DNA from 2 places in the Micromonospora sp. WMMD1274 genome. Region 2 is predicted to be linked to the other one. Evidence: riboswitches for the same ligand, from Rfam matches in the RefSeq annotation. Region 2 holds a riboswitch; the other holds the start of a gene.
The links. Region 2 has a riboswitch for glycine ahead of gcvP (aminomethyl-transferring glycine dehydrogenase). Riboswitches for the same ligand answer to the same signal wherever they lie in the genome.

Region 1 (5,485 bases), 6.5 Mb from region 2:
CCGCGCTAAGGATCGCGCCACCTCGGGGGCCGCCGAGGGTCTTGTGCGTGGTCAGAGTGACGACGTGTGCATGAGGCACCGGGTTGGGATGCAGCCTAGCCGCCACCAGGCCAGCGAAATGTGCCATGTCTACGAGAAGTAGAGCTCCCACCTCGTCGGCAATTCGCCGGAACCGAGCGAAGTCGAGCGTTCTAGGGTAAGCCGACCAGCCAGCGATGAGCATCTTCGGTCGGTGCTCCCGTGCCAACTCTTCGACCTCATCCATGTCGACCAAGCAATCGGTTACGTTCACGTGATAGCTCACGGCCCGGTACAGCCGGCCCGAGTAGTTGATGCGCATGCCATGTGTCAAATGGCCCCCGTGGGCAAGGTCCAGCCCGAGAATGGTATCGCCCGGTTTGAGCAGCGCAGCCATGACCGCGGCGTTTGCCTGAGATCCGGAGTGTGGTTGCACATTGGCATATGTGGCAGCAAACAAACGCTTGACTCGCTCAGTTGCCAGGCGTTCAATATCGTCGATGTACTCGCATCCACTGTAGTAACGCCGCCCGGGGTACCCCTCCGCGTACTTGTTGGTGAGGACCGATCCCTGCGCCTGGAGGACCGCTCGGGGCGCTAAGTTCTCCGATGCGATCATGCCCAGGCTCTCTTGCTGACGCCGCAGTTCGCCGGCCACCGCTTCAGCGATCGCCGGATCGAGGTCGGCTAGGTCGTCGTCGAAGGATGCCATTTTCTACCTACCGAGACTCGTTGCAGAAGGCGAGGTATTCATCCGAGGACATCAGTGGTGGCGCCTCCGCTAGCCGAACGCGCACGAGCCAGCCTTTGCCGTACGGGTCGGCACCGATAAGACTCGGATCTGCGAGAACCTCCTCGTTGACGGCAACGACCTCACCGCTGACGGGCAGATACAACTCGGCCACCGATTTCGTGGACTCTACTTCTCCGCATGCGTCGCCAGCAGTCAGGTGGTTTCCCGGCTCAGGCAACTCCACATAGATCACATCTCCGAGCGCGGTGGCTGCAAACGCGGTGATTCCCACCTCTGCCGGATCGACGGACTCGTTGACCCATTCGTGGTTGATGCTGTACCTGAGATGCTTCGGCACGTTCATATCGCTGTGTCCTCGTGAGTTCTGGCCGCGGGTCACCGCGGACGGCGGTAGAAGGGAAGGGGGGTAATCTGGACCGGCTCGGCGGTTCCCCGGATGATCACGGCAAAGCGTGCTTTCTCATCAGTGCTGGATTGGATGCTGGCCATCGCGACCGGTCGTTTCAGCACCGGCGAAGGGATACCGCTGGTGACGATGCCAACAGGCTCGCCCAGGCCGACGTCGGTCAGCGTTACGACCTGATGGCCTGCGCGTGGAACTCTTTGTCCAGCGGTGACGAGACCCACGAGTCGGCGCGCTGCCCCTGCCTTGCGCACCTCCATCAGCGCGGCCCGCCCGACGAAGTCGCCAGCTTTGTCGAAGGAAACCACCCGTCCCAGTCCGGCGTCAAAGGGGGTTGCTTCTCGATCGATTTCGGAGCCGTACAGCGGCATTCCGGCCTCGATGCGGAGCGAGTCGCGGCAGGCCAGCCCTGTCGGCGACAGGCCGTGGCGTCGTCCGGCTGCAAGTGCCAGTGTCCAGATGCCAGAAGCGTCCTTAGCATCGACGAGCAGCTCGAAGCCGTCCTCCCCGGTATATCCGGTGCGAGCGACCAACGTTGGGCGACCATGGATGGTCGACGTTGTTGCGGTGTAGTAGCGGAGATCGTTGACCGCGGTATCGGTCAGGCCTTCTACGACAGCGGCGGCACGTGGACCCTGCACGGCGATGATGGCCCGCTCATTGGTCCGGTCGGTGACTGCGGCCGCGTAGTGTGCGCAGCGGTCCTTCAGTGCCTGATACGCGGTTCGCGTGTTGACGGCGTTGACGACTAGCAGATACCGGTCGGATGCGAGGCGATAGGCGACGAGGTCGTCCAACACGCCGCCCGTCGCCTCGCAGAGCATGGTGTAACGGGCGCCGCCGACTTGCATCGCTGAGAGGTGGCCGACCAGGGCATAGTCTAGGGCCGAGGCGGCTTCGGGACCCGCAACCTCAAGCTGGCCCATATGACTGAGGTCGAAGAGGCCGGCCTGTTCACGTACAATCCGATGCTCCGCGATTTCGCTTCCGTAGCGGAGCGGCATCCACCAGCCGCTGAACTCGGTAAATCGCGCGCCGAGCGCTACATGCAGGGCGTGCAGCGGTGAGCGAAGCAGGTTCGCGGGACCGTCGTGCATGGAGGCTCTCCTCGTCTCGACGCACGGGCGTCGAACGGTTGGGGGCCTCCCGCTCTGTCATTGACCTGAGAGCTTCACCGCTGGGGCAGCGGCTTGCACCGTGGGTGAGACGAATGGTCGTCTGCTTTCCAGAGTTCACCTTGCCCGCGCGGTAATGGGGCCTGAGAGTTTCTTGGGAGTTTGCTCCTTCGGCGCTCCGCATGACGGAGGCTCTCCCGCGCAGGTTCGAATGGTGCCTATGTAGTTATGAACCTATCGCAGGTTAGGCGATGGCGTGCACCACGTCAACATCATCCAGCCCAGTGCTCGGTCGGCGGCCGAGTCCTCACGCCTACTGCACCATGTGGTGAGCATGGGGGTTATCCTGCCACCACTGAGCGAAGGCGGGGTTGTCGTGCACGTGATCTAGGTAGGCTCGACCGACGGCACGGAACAGCACGGAGCTCTGCTCGTTCGTCAGAGCATCACGCCGCCAGACCACCACCAGTCTTGCCAGCAGCTGCGGCTCGCCCTGCAGGGGCAGCACCCGAGTCCCCGCAGCCGGAGCCCAGGACGGGTCGACCAGCCGAACTCCGTCTCCGGCTGCCACCAACGGGTGCGCGGCACCGCTCGGCGCCTCGTACCGGATCTTCGGCTCAAAGCCCGCCGCCCGACAGGCTCGCCGCAATGAGGCGAGAGAGCCGTCGTCCGGTCCTGGCGGGCACACCCAGGATTCGTCTCGAAGGTCAGCCAATTTCACCTGCTCTCGGCGGGCCTGCGGGTGAGATGCGGACATGGCGACGAAGATCGGGTAGCGGGGCACCAGCGGCCGAGCAGTGAGTGTCGGGCCGATCGGCACCTCAAAACCCTCGAGGATGCCTAGCAACGCGGCATCTAGCTGGCCGCGGTTAAGCGCCTCTACCAACAGCCGCGAGGACGGCTCGATCTGCAGCGCAATCTCCGGATCCGGGAACACCTCCGCAATGCGGCGCACGAGACTCCCCGCGCATGCGATGTGAACGGTTCCGATCCGCAGCAGACCAGGGATGGGGTGCCGGTCGCCGAAATCCTCAACAAGCGCATCCACCTCTGCCAGCACGACGTGGGCACGCCGGAGCACCTGCTTGCCAAGCTCGGTCGGGTGCATGCCGCTGCGGCTACGGACGAACAGCGGGCCTCCGAGCATCTTCTCAATCCGATGCACCTGCGCCGTCAGCGCTGGCTGCGACATGCCCAGGAGGGCGGCGGCACCCGTCACGCTTCCGGCCTCTGCAATGGCACTGATCGCCCGCAGGTGGCGCACATCGATGCCCATGACCGAGATTATGCACGCGGCGGCGGGCAGGTTCGGCGGCAGGTCAAGCGGGCGCGCCGCCCGGTCTCCCGATCGGGCGGCGCGCCTGCATTCGTCACGGTTGGTTCAGTAGCGGGTACTTATCGTTGCGCCCGCGCAGGAGGTCTTCCCATACAGGCTGATGTAGTGGTAGCCGGCGGCCGGACTGGCGATGGCCAGAGACTCGTCATTGCCGGCACCGGTCGAGGAGCGGGTAGCGTTGCTGATGGTGGCCCAACTGGACGGGCTGTAGTAGAGATCGCAGTTGCCCGTGCCGCCGACCACGCCAACAGTGAGGGTGCTGACACCCGCAGGCAGGTAGATGTAGAGGTAGTCGTAGTTGCCGGCCGTTGCGGAGCGCCCGCTGCGCTGACAGTTACGGTCGAGGGTGCGTGTATCCGCACCGGTGCACTCCGGCAGAGTGCTTCCTCCACCCGCCGAGACCGAGATCGTCTGAGAGGATTTCGCAGTCGCTCCTTGGTTGTCGGTGACCGTCAGGGAGACCGTGTAGGTGCCAGCCGCCGCGTAGGTTTTGCTCGGGTTGGTGGCCGACGAAGTGCTTCCGTCACCGAAGCTCCACTGCCGGGAGGCAATGCTGCCGTCGGCATCTGTAGACCGGTCGGTGAAGCTGGCGGTCAGTCCGCTGGTCACGACGCTGAAGGAGGCGGTCGGCGGCTGATTGGTGGGAGGCGGAGTCGTGCCTCCACCGCAGTCACCGACCGCGCAACGAGTCAGCCAGGCGTCGAAGTCGGCGTTGTAGCGCGTGCCGATGGTGCTGGTCAGGTACGTGCGTGCGGCGTTGAAGGCGCCCGACCGGTAGTAGCCGAGGACGGTCGTCATGTCCTGCCGGTGCGATTGCATCATGTACCGCACGGCGAGATAACCCCAGTTGTAGATGCGCGTCTGGTCGTTATTGTAGGTGGTGTCGAACAGGGTACGAAGCGTGTACGTGTGATTACCTGCCTGGGTCTGCGCGCTGGTGTAGGTGACGTTCCGGTAGGAGTAAGAGACGTACTCGGCGAAGCCTTCGATCCACCAGATAGTAGGCGTAGCGATGTTGGCGCTGAAGTCGCCGTACATGTTGAACCGACCATCGAGGTAATGGGTGTACTCGTGGTTGAGGTTCCAGATTTGGAAGGTTGGCCGAACCCACTCGGCTTCGTAGGCGATAAATCTGGCCTGGTTGTTGGGGTCCGAGGGGTTGCCCTCCAGGTACATGCCGCCGTTATTGGTGTCGATGCCGTAGATGGCGCCCGCGTAGGTCTGGTAGTCAGTGCTCGAGTCGAAGACAACCACCTCAATGTCGTCGTTGACATCACCCGCGACGGGCCCGCTATCGGCAACCATGTTATGGAAGTAGGCGTCTTGGCCCTTCAGGCTGGCGCAGGATTCGCTCAGCTGAGCTGACGTCATGTCCTGTGCGACGATTTTGATCGATGAGCTGCAGGTGTAGTTGATCTTCAGGACGGCGTTCGTCAACTGGGCGGAGAGGTTGCAGGTGGCGTAGTAGGAGCAGTTGGCGGCGTCGTAAGCCTGCGTCATCTCCGCGACGCCCACCCAAAGCGGCGCCGTCCTACCGGTCATGCTGCTTCCCTGAAGCAGCGCCAACGCCATCGGACGCACCGTCGGCTTGAGCGACGCGTGCTGCAAGAATCGTCCGAGTTCTCGGCCAGCGTTCGAGGTCAGGTAACTCTTGTCCGTCCCAAGAAGATTCGCGTGCCTGTTGGCGAAGTTGTACAAATTGTCGAGCACTGTGCGATCCGCCTGGACAGCGGACACGAATGCGGGCACCTGGTGACCGCGGAAGAGCACCGTGTACACGTTGTTGACCGCGTTGGTCATGTACCACGAGGAGGTGTACGACGAGTTGAAACTCGTCAGAAGCCGGTTCACCACGTAGA
Region 2 (5,485 bases):
CGAACCCGACCAGCGCGTTGAGGTTCGCGCCGTCGACGTACACCTGACCGCCCGCGTCGTGGACCTTCGCGCACAACTGGGCGATGCCGGTCTCGTAGACGCCGTGCGTCGACGGGTACGTCACCATGATCGCGGCGAGCGCGTCCCGGTGCTTGTCGATCTTCGCGTCGAGGTCGACCAGGTCGACGTTGCCGTCGGCGTCGCAGCCGACCACCACCACCCGCATGCCGGCCATCACCGCCGACGCGGCGTTGGTGCCGTGCGCCGACGACGGGATCAGGCACACGTCACGGTGACCCTCGCCGCGCTCCCGGTGGTAGGCGCGGATCGCCAGCAGCCCGGCCAGCTCACCCTGCGACCCGGCGTTGGGCTGCACGCTGACCGCGTCGTAGCCGGTCACCTCGGCCAGCCAGCCCTCCAGTTGCGCGATCAGCTCCCGGTACCCGGCGGTCTGCTCGTCCGGCGCGAACGGGTGCAGGTGCGCGAACTCCGGCCAGGTGATCGGCTCCATCTCGGTGGTGGCGTTGAGCTTCATGGTGCACGACCCCAGCGGGATCATGCCGCGGTCCAGCGCGTAGTCGAAGTCGGCCAGGCGGCGCAGGTACCGCAGCATCGCCGTCTCCGAGTGGTGGGTGTGGAACACCGGGTGGGTGAGGAACCCCGACGTGCGGGCCAGCCCGTCCGGCAGGCCCGCGTCGGCGTCGCCGTCGAACCCGTCGACGCCGAACGCCGCCCACACCGCGTGCAGGTGCGCGGGCGTGGTGGTCTCGTCGCAGGAGACGCCGACCCGGTCGGCGTCGACCAGCCGCAGGTTCACGTTGCGCGCCGCCGCCGCGGCCACCACGTCGGCGGCGCGGCCCGGCACGATCGCGGTGACGGTGTCGAAGAACGCGACGTCCGCGACCTCGACGCCGCCGGCGCGCAGCCCGGCCGCGAGCCGCGCCGCCGCCTCGTGGGTACGCCGGGCGATGGCCCGCAGGCCGTCCGGGCCGTGGTAGACGGCGTACATGCCGGCCATCACCGCGAGCAGCACCTGCGCGGTGCAGATGTTGCTCGTCGCCTTCTCCCGCCGGATGTGCTGCTCGCGGGTCTGCAACGCCAGCCGGTACGCCGGGTTGCCGTCGGCGTCGCGGGACACCCCGACCAGCCGGCCCGGCAGCATCCGCTCCAGGCCCGAACGCACCGCCAGGTAACCGGCGTGCGGCCCGCCGAAGCCCATCGGTACGCCGAAGCGCTGCGTGGTGCCCGCGGCGATGTCGGCGCCGATCTCACCCGGCGGGCGCAGCAGCGTCAACGCCAGCAGATCCGCCGCCACCGTCACCAGCGCGCCCACCCCGTGCGCCGCCTCGACCAGGGCGCGGTGGTCCCGGACCGCGCCGGACGCGCCCGGGTACTGCAGGTGCAGGCCGAAGAACTCCGCCGGCAGCTCGTCGCGCTCGACGTCGACCACGCGCACCTCGATGCCGAGCGGCTCGGCGCGGCTGGCGATCACCGCGACGGTCTGCGGCAGCGCGTCGGCGTCGACCACGTACACCGGGCTCTTGCTCCTGGACGCGCGGCGGGCGAGCGTCATCGCCTCGGCCGCGGCGGTGCCCTCGTCGAGCATCGAGGCGTTCGCGGTGACCAGACCGGTCAGGTCGGTGACCATGGTCTGGAAGTTCAGCAGCGCCTCCAGCCGGCCCTGGCTGATCTCCGGCTGGTACGGCGTGTACGCGGTGTACCAGGCCGGGTTCTCCAGCACGTTGCGGCGGATCACCGCCGGGGTGTGCGTGCCGTGGTAGCCCAGGCCGATCATGGACACGGCGACTGTGTTACGCGACGCCAGGGCGCGCAGCTCGGCGATCGCCTCCCGCTCGCTCGCCGGGGCGGGCAGGTCCAGGGTGCCGTGCCAGCGGATCACCTCGGGGATCGCGGCGTCCATCAGCTCGTCGACGGAGCCGTAACCGACGGTGTCCAGCATCCGGCGCTCGTCGTCGCGGCCGGGACCGATGTGCCGGTCGGCGAACTGCTCTGCGGTCATGCGCTGCGCTCCTTGGTGGGGCGAGGTCGACGGGTCGGCCTCCCCCTGAGTCGCGCTGACGCGCTCCACAGCGCCTGCCCACGTGGTCCTTTTGCCTGAGAGGTTCCGGGGAGAATCTGCCCCTTCGGCGCCGTCGGGTAGACGGTCTCTCCCACGTGGGTGGTACCGGCACCCCCAACGCTACCAGCGGGCGTGTTTCCGGCTCATGTCCCGGGGGTTGATCACACCGGCGCCGGCGCCGCCGCCACCCGGTCGGCCAGCGCGCACAGGGTGGCGCCCAGCGGGGCGTCCAGCCGCAGCGCCGCGTAGGTGTCACCGCGGGTGACGCCCCGGTTGACGATCGCCACCGGGATGCCGTGGCGGGCCGCCCGCAGCACGAACCGCCGCCCCGACATCACCGTCAACGACGACCCGAGCACCAGCAGCGCCCGGGCCCGCTCGACGAGCGCGAAACAGTCCGCGACCCGCGGGGCGGGGACCGTCTCACCGAAGAACACCACGTCCGGTTTCAGCATGCCGGCGCCGCAGAGGCCGCAGTCGACGGTGCGGAACCCGGTCACCGCGTCGTCGGGCAGGTCCACGTCGCCGTCGGGGTTGACGCGCGCCACCCGCGCGTCGAAGCCCGGGTTCGCCTCCGACAGGCGCCGGTGCAGCTCGTCGCGGCCGGTGGCGTTGCCGCAGTCCAGGCACGTCACCTCGTCGAGACGGCCGTGCAGCTCGATCACGCCGGTGGCGCCGGCGGCGGTGTGCAGCCCGTCGACGTTCTGGGTGATGATCCCGCCGAGCAGCCCGGCCGCCTGCAACCGGGCCACCGCCCGGTGCCCGTCGTTGGGCGCCGCCCGGGCGATCATCTGCCAGCCCAGGTGGCTGCGCGCCCAGTACCGCCGCCGCGCCAGCGGATCCCGGGTGAACTCCTGGTACGTCATCGGGGTGTGCCGGCGCGCCGCGCCGCTGGGCCCCCGGTAGTCCGGAATGCCCGACTCGGTGGACAGGCCCGCGCCGCTGAGCACCACCACGTCCCCGGCGGCCACCAGCCGTGCCAGTTCCTCGAACGCCTCACTCACCCGTCCATCGTCCCTCGCCGCGCCGCTGACCGCCCCTCCCGCCCGCCCTAGCCCCGTTGATCATGGAGTTGGCGGTGGTGCGGCACGGCGTGTCGTACCGCCAACCTCATGATCGACGAGGCCGGTCGCCCGGCGGGGGCCGGTGTGGCGGGCTAGGTTGAGCGCATGCGCGTCGTCATCGCCGGAGGGCACGGAAAGATCGCCAAACTGCTGGAGCGGGAACTGGCCGGACGCGGAGACACCGCGCTCGGACTGATCCGCAACCCCGACCACGCCGCCGCCCTGCGCGCCGGCGGCGCCGAACCCGTCGTGTGCGACCTGGAACACACCGACGTCGACACCCTCGCCGCCCACCTCGCCGGCGCCGACGCGGTCGTGTTCGCCGCCGGCGCCGGACCCGGCAGCGGCGCCGCCCGCAAGGACACCGTCGACCGGGGCGCCGCCGTGCTCCTCGCCGACGCCGCCGTCCAGGCCGGGGTACGCCGCTACCTGCTGGTTTCCTCCATGGGCGTGGACGCCGCGCCCGCCGACGGCACCGACGACGTGTGGGCGGCGTACCTGCGGGCCAAGAAGGCCGCCGAGGACGACGTCACCGCACGGGACCTCGACGTGACGGTGCTGCGGCCCGGCCGCCTCACCGACGACGAACCCGCGGGCCGGATCACCCTGGCCCGGCACGCCGAACCCGGCGCGATCAGCCGCGCCGACGTGGCCCGGGTCCTGCTCGCCCTGCTGTACGCCCCGGCCACCGCCGGGCACACCCTGGAACTCGTCGGCGGAGACAGCCCCATCGCCGAGGCGATCGACGCCGTCACCGCCTGACCCACCGCGTACGTCCCGGCCCGCCCGCCGCGGCGGACCGGGACGCCGGTCAACGCTGGTGGCGGGACAACGCCGGCTGCGGCGGGCCCCCGCCGCCCTGCGGCAGCTCCCGGGCGATCCGCTCCATCGTGCGCGACAACTGCTCACTGCCGTCGTCGAGGTGCCGGGCCGCCGCCTGCATGTGCGAGATCATCATCTCGCCGAAGATCCGCAACGCCTCGCGCGTGGCCACCGAGTCGTCGAAGCCGCTCCCGGCCGCGCTGCGGTACTCCGTCACCGCCCGCTCGGCCTCCCGCTTCGCCTCCTCCGCCGCCGCCCGCATGTAACTCTCGTACTGGGTACGGGCGTACTCGGCGACCCGGCGCGCGTAGTCGTGGGCCTGCGCGATGATCTGCTCGGCCTCCCGCTGCGCCGCCGACAACAGGTTGACCTCCTTCGCCGCCGGCGTCACCGCCTCGGTACTCGGGATCACCCCGTGCCGGTGCAGCTCCAGATGGTCGTTGAGCCGCTCGTTCTCCGCCCGCAGGTTCGCCACCTGCGCCGCCAGCAGATCCAGCTCGTCGGCCACCTGCAACCGGAACCGGTCCACATCGGTCTGGTCGTAGCCGCGCCGGGTGAACGCCGCCGACCCGAACTCCCACCGCCGGACCCGGTCCGAGGTCAACCGCACCTGCACCGGACCGGACACCTGCTGCGCGTCGTAACTGCTGATCGGACCCGCGCTCACCGGCCCACCTCCGTTGCTTGCAGCCCGTCCGCGCCGGTCATCGTCCGCCACGCCGGGCCGTACCAGTGCTTGCCGTAACCCTCGTGATGCACCTGACCCGGCTGGTAACCGGCACCGGTCAACGCCGCCACCGACTGACCCACCATCTCGTCGGAGCCGCACACGTACACGTGCCGCGACCGCCAGTCCCCGTCGGCCAGCACCCGGTCGACGATGCGCACCGACTCGCCCGGCCGGGCCGGATCCGCACCGGCCACGTACGACACCCGCAGCCACGGATGCGTCGCCGCCAACTTGTCGATCGCCTCGCTGTCGTAGAACTCCGTCCGCGAACGGGCCCCCACGTACAGGTCCACCCGCCGGCCCGAACCCTCCGCCGCGACCTGCTCCACGAGCGCCTTCACCGGCGCCCAGCCGGTCCCACCGGCCAGCAGCAGCAGATCCGACGACCCGGCCTGCCACAACGTCAACCGGTCACCCACCGGCGACGCCAGATGGATCTGGTCACCGGCCGCGCACCCGTACACCAGACGCGACGACACCACACCACCCGGCGCGGCCCGCACGTGCAACTCCACAGTGCCGTCCGGACGCGGCGCGTTCGCCGGCGAGTAGTACCGCCACGACCGCACCGCCGGATGCGACACCCCGATCGACTGACCGGGCGCGAACGGCAACAGATACTGCGGGCGTACCGTCAGCACCGCCACGTCGAACGTGCGCTGCTCGTGCGTCAGCACCTCCGCCACCCACCACGGCGGCGACTGCGCCTCCGCGGCCTGCGCGCCCTCGATCATCACCTGCGCCACGAGCCCGTACGCCGCGGCCCAGTCCGCGGCCAGCTCCTCGGTC

Region 1: it holds a riboswitch for glycine, as region 2 does, so the genes downstream of both, gcvT (glycine cleavage system aminomethyltransferase GcvT) here and gcvP (aminomethyl-transferring glycine dehydrogenase) in region 2, are expected to answer to the same signal.

The regions. Positions count from the first base shown of each region.
Region 1 is NZ_JBMHMG010000001.1:317,993-323,477, forward strand. Features, by position in the region: gene glyA (serine hydroxymethyltransferase) at 1-730, opposite strand, end outside; gene gcvH (glycine cleavage system protein GcvH) at 738-1,115, opposite strand; gene gcvT (glycine cleavage system aminomethyltransferase GcvT) at 1,148-2,272, opposite strand; glycine riboswitch at 2,317-2,411, opposite strand; glycine riboswitch at 2,412-2,500, opposite strand; gene ACN27D_RS01135 (LysR family transcriptional regulator) at 2,604-3,566, opposite strand; gene ACN27D_RS01140 (collagenase) at 3,672-5,485, opposite strand, start outside.
Region 2 is NZ_JBMHMG010000001.1:6,804,800-6,810,284, forward strand. Features, by position in the region: gene gcvP (aminomethyl-transferring glycine dehydrogenase) at 1-2,020, opposite strand, end outside; glycine riboswitch at 2,094-2,184, opposite strand; gene ACN27D_RS32155 (NAD-dependent protein deacetylase) at 2,242-3,084, opposite strand; gene ACN27D_RS32160 (NAD(P)H-binding protein) at 3,250-3,906, shown strand; gene ACN27D_RS32165 (DivIVA domain-containing protein) at 3,956-4,633, opposite strand; gene ACN27D_RS32170 (globin domain-containing protein) at 4,630-5,485, opposite strand, start outside.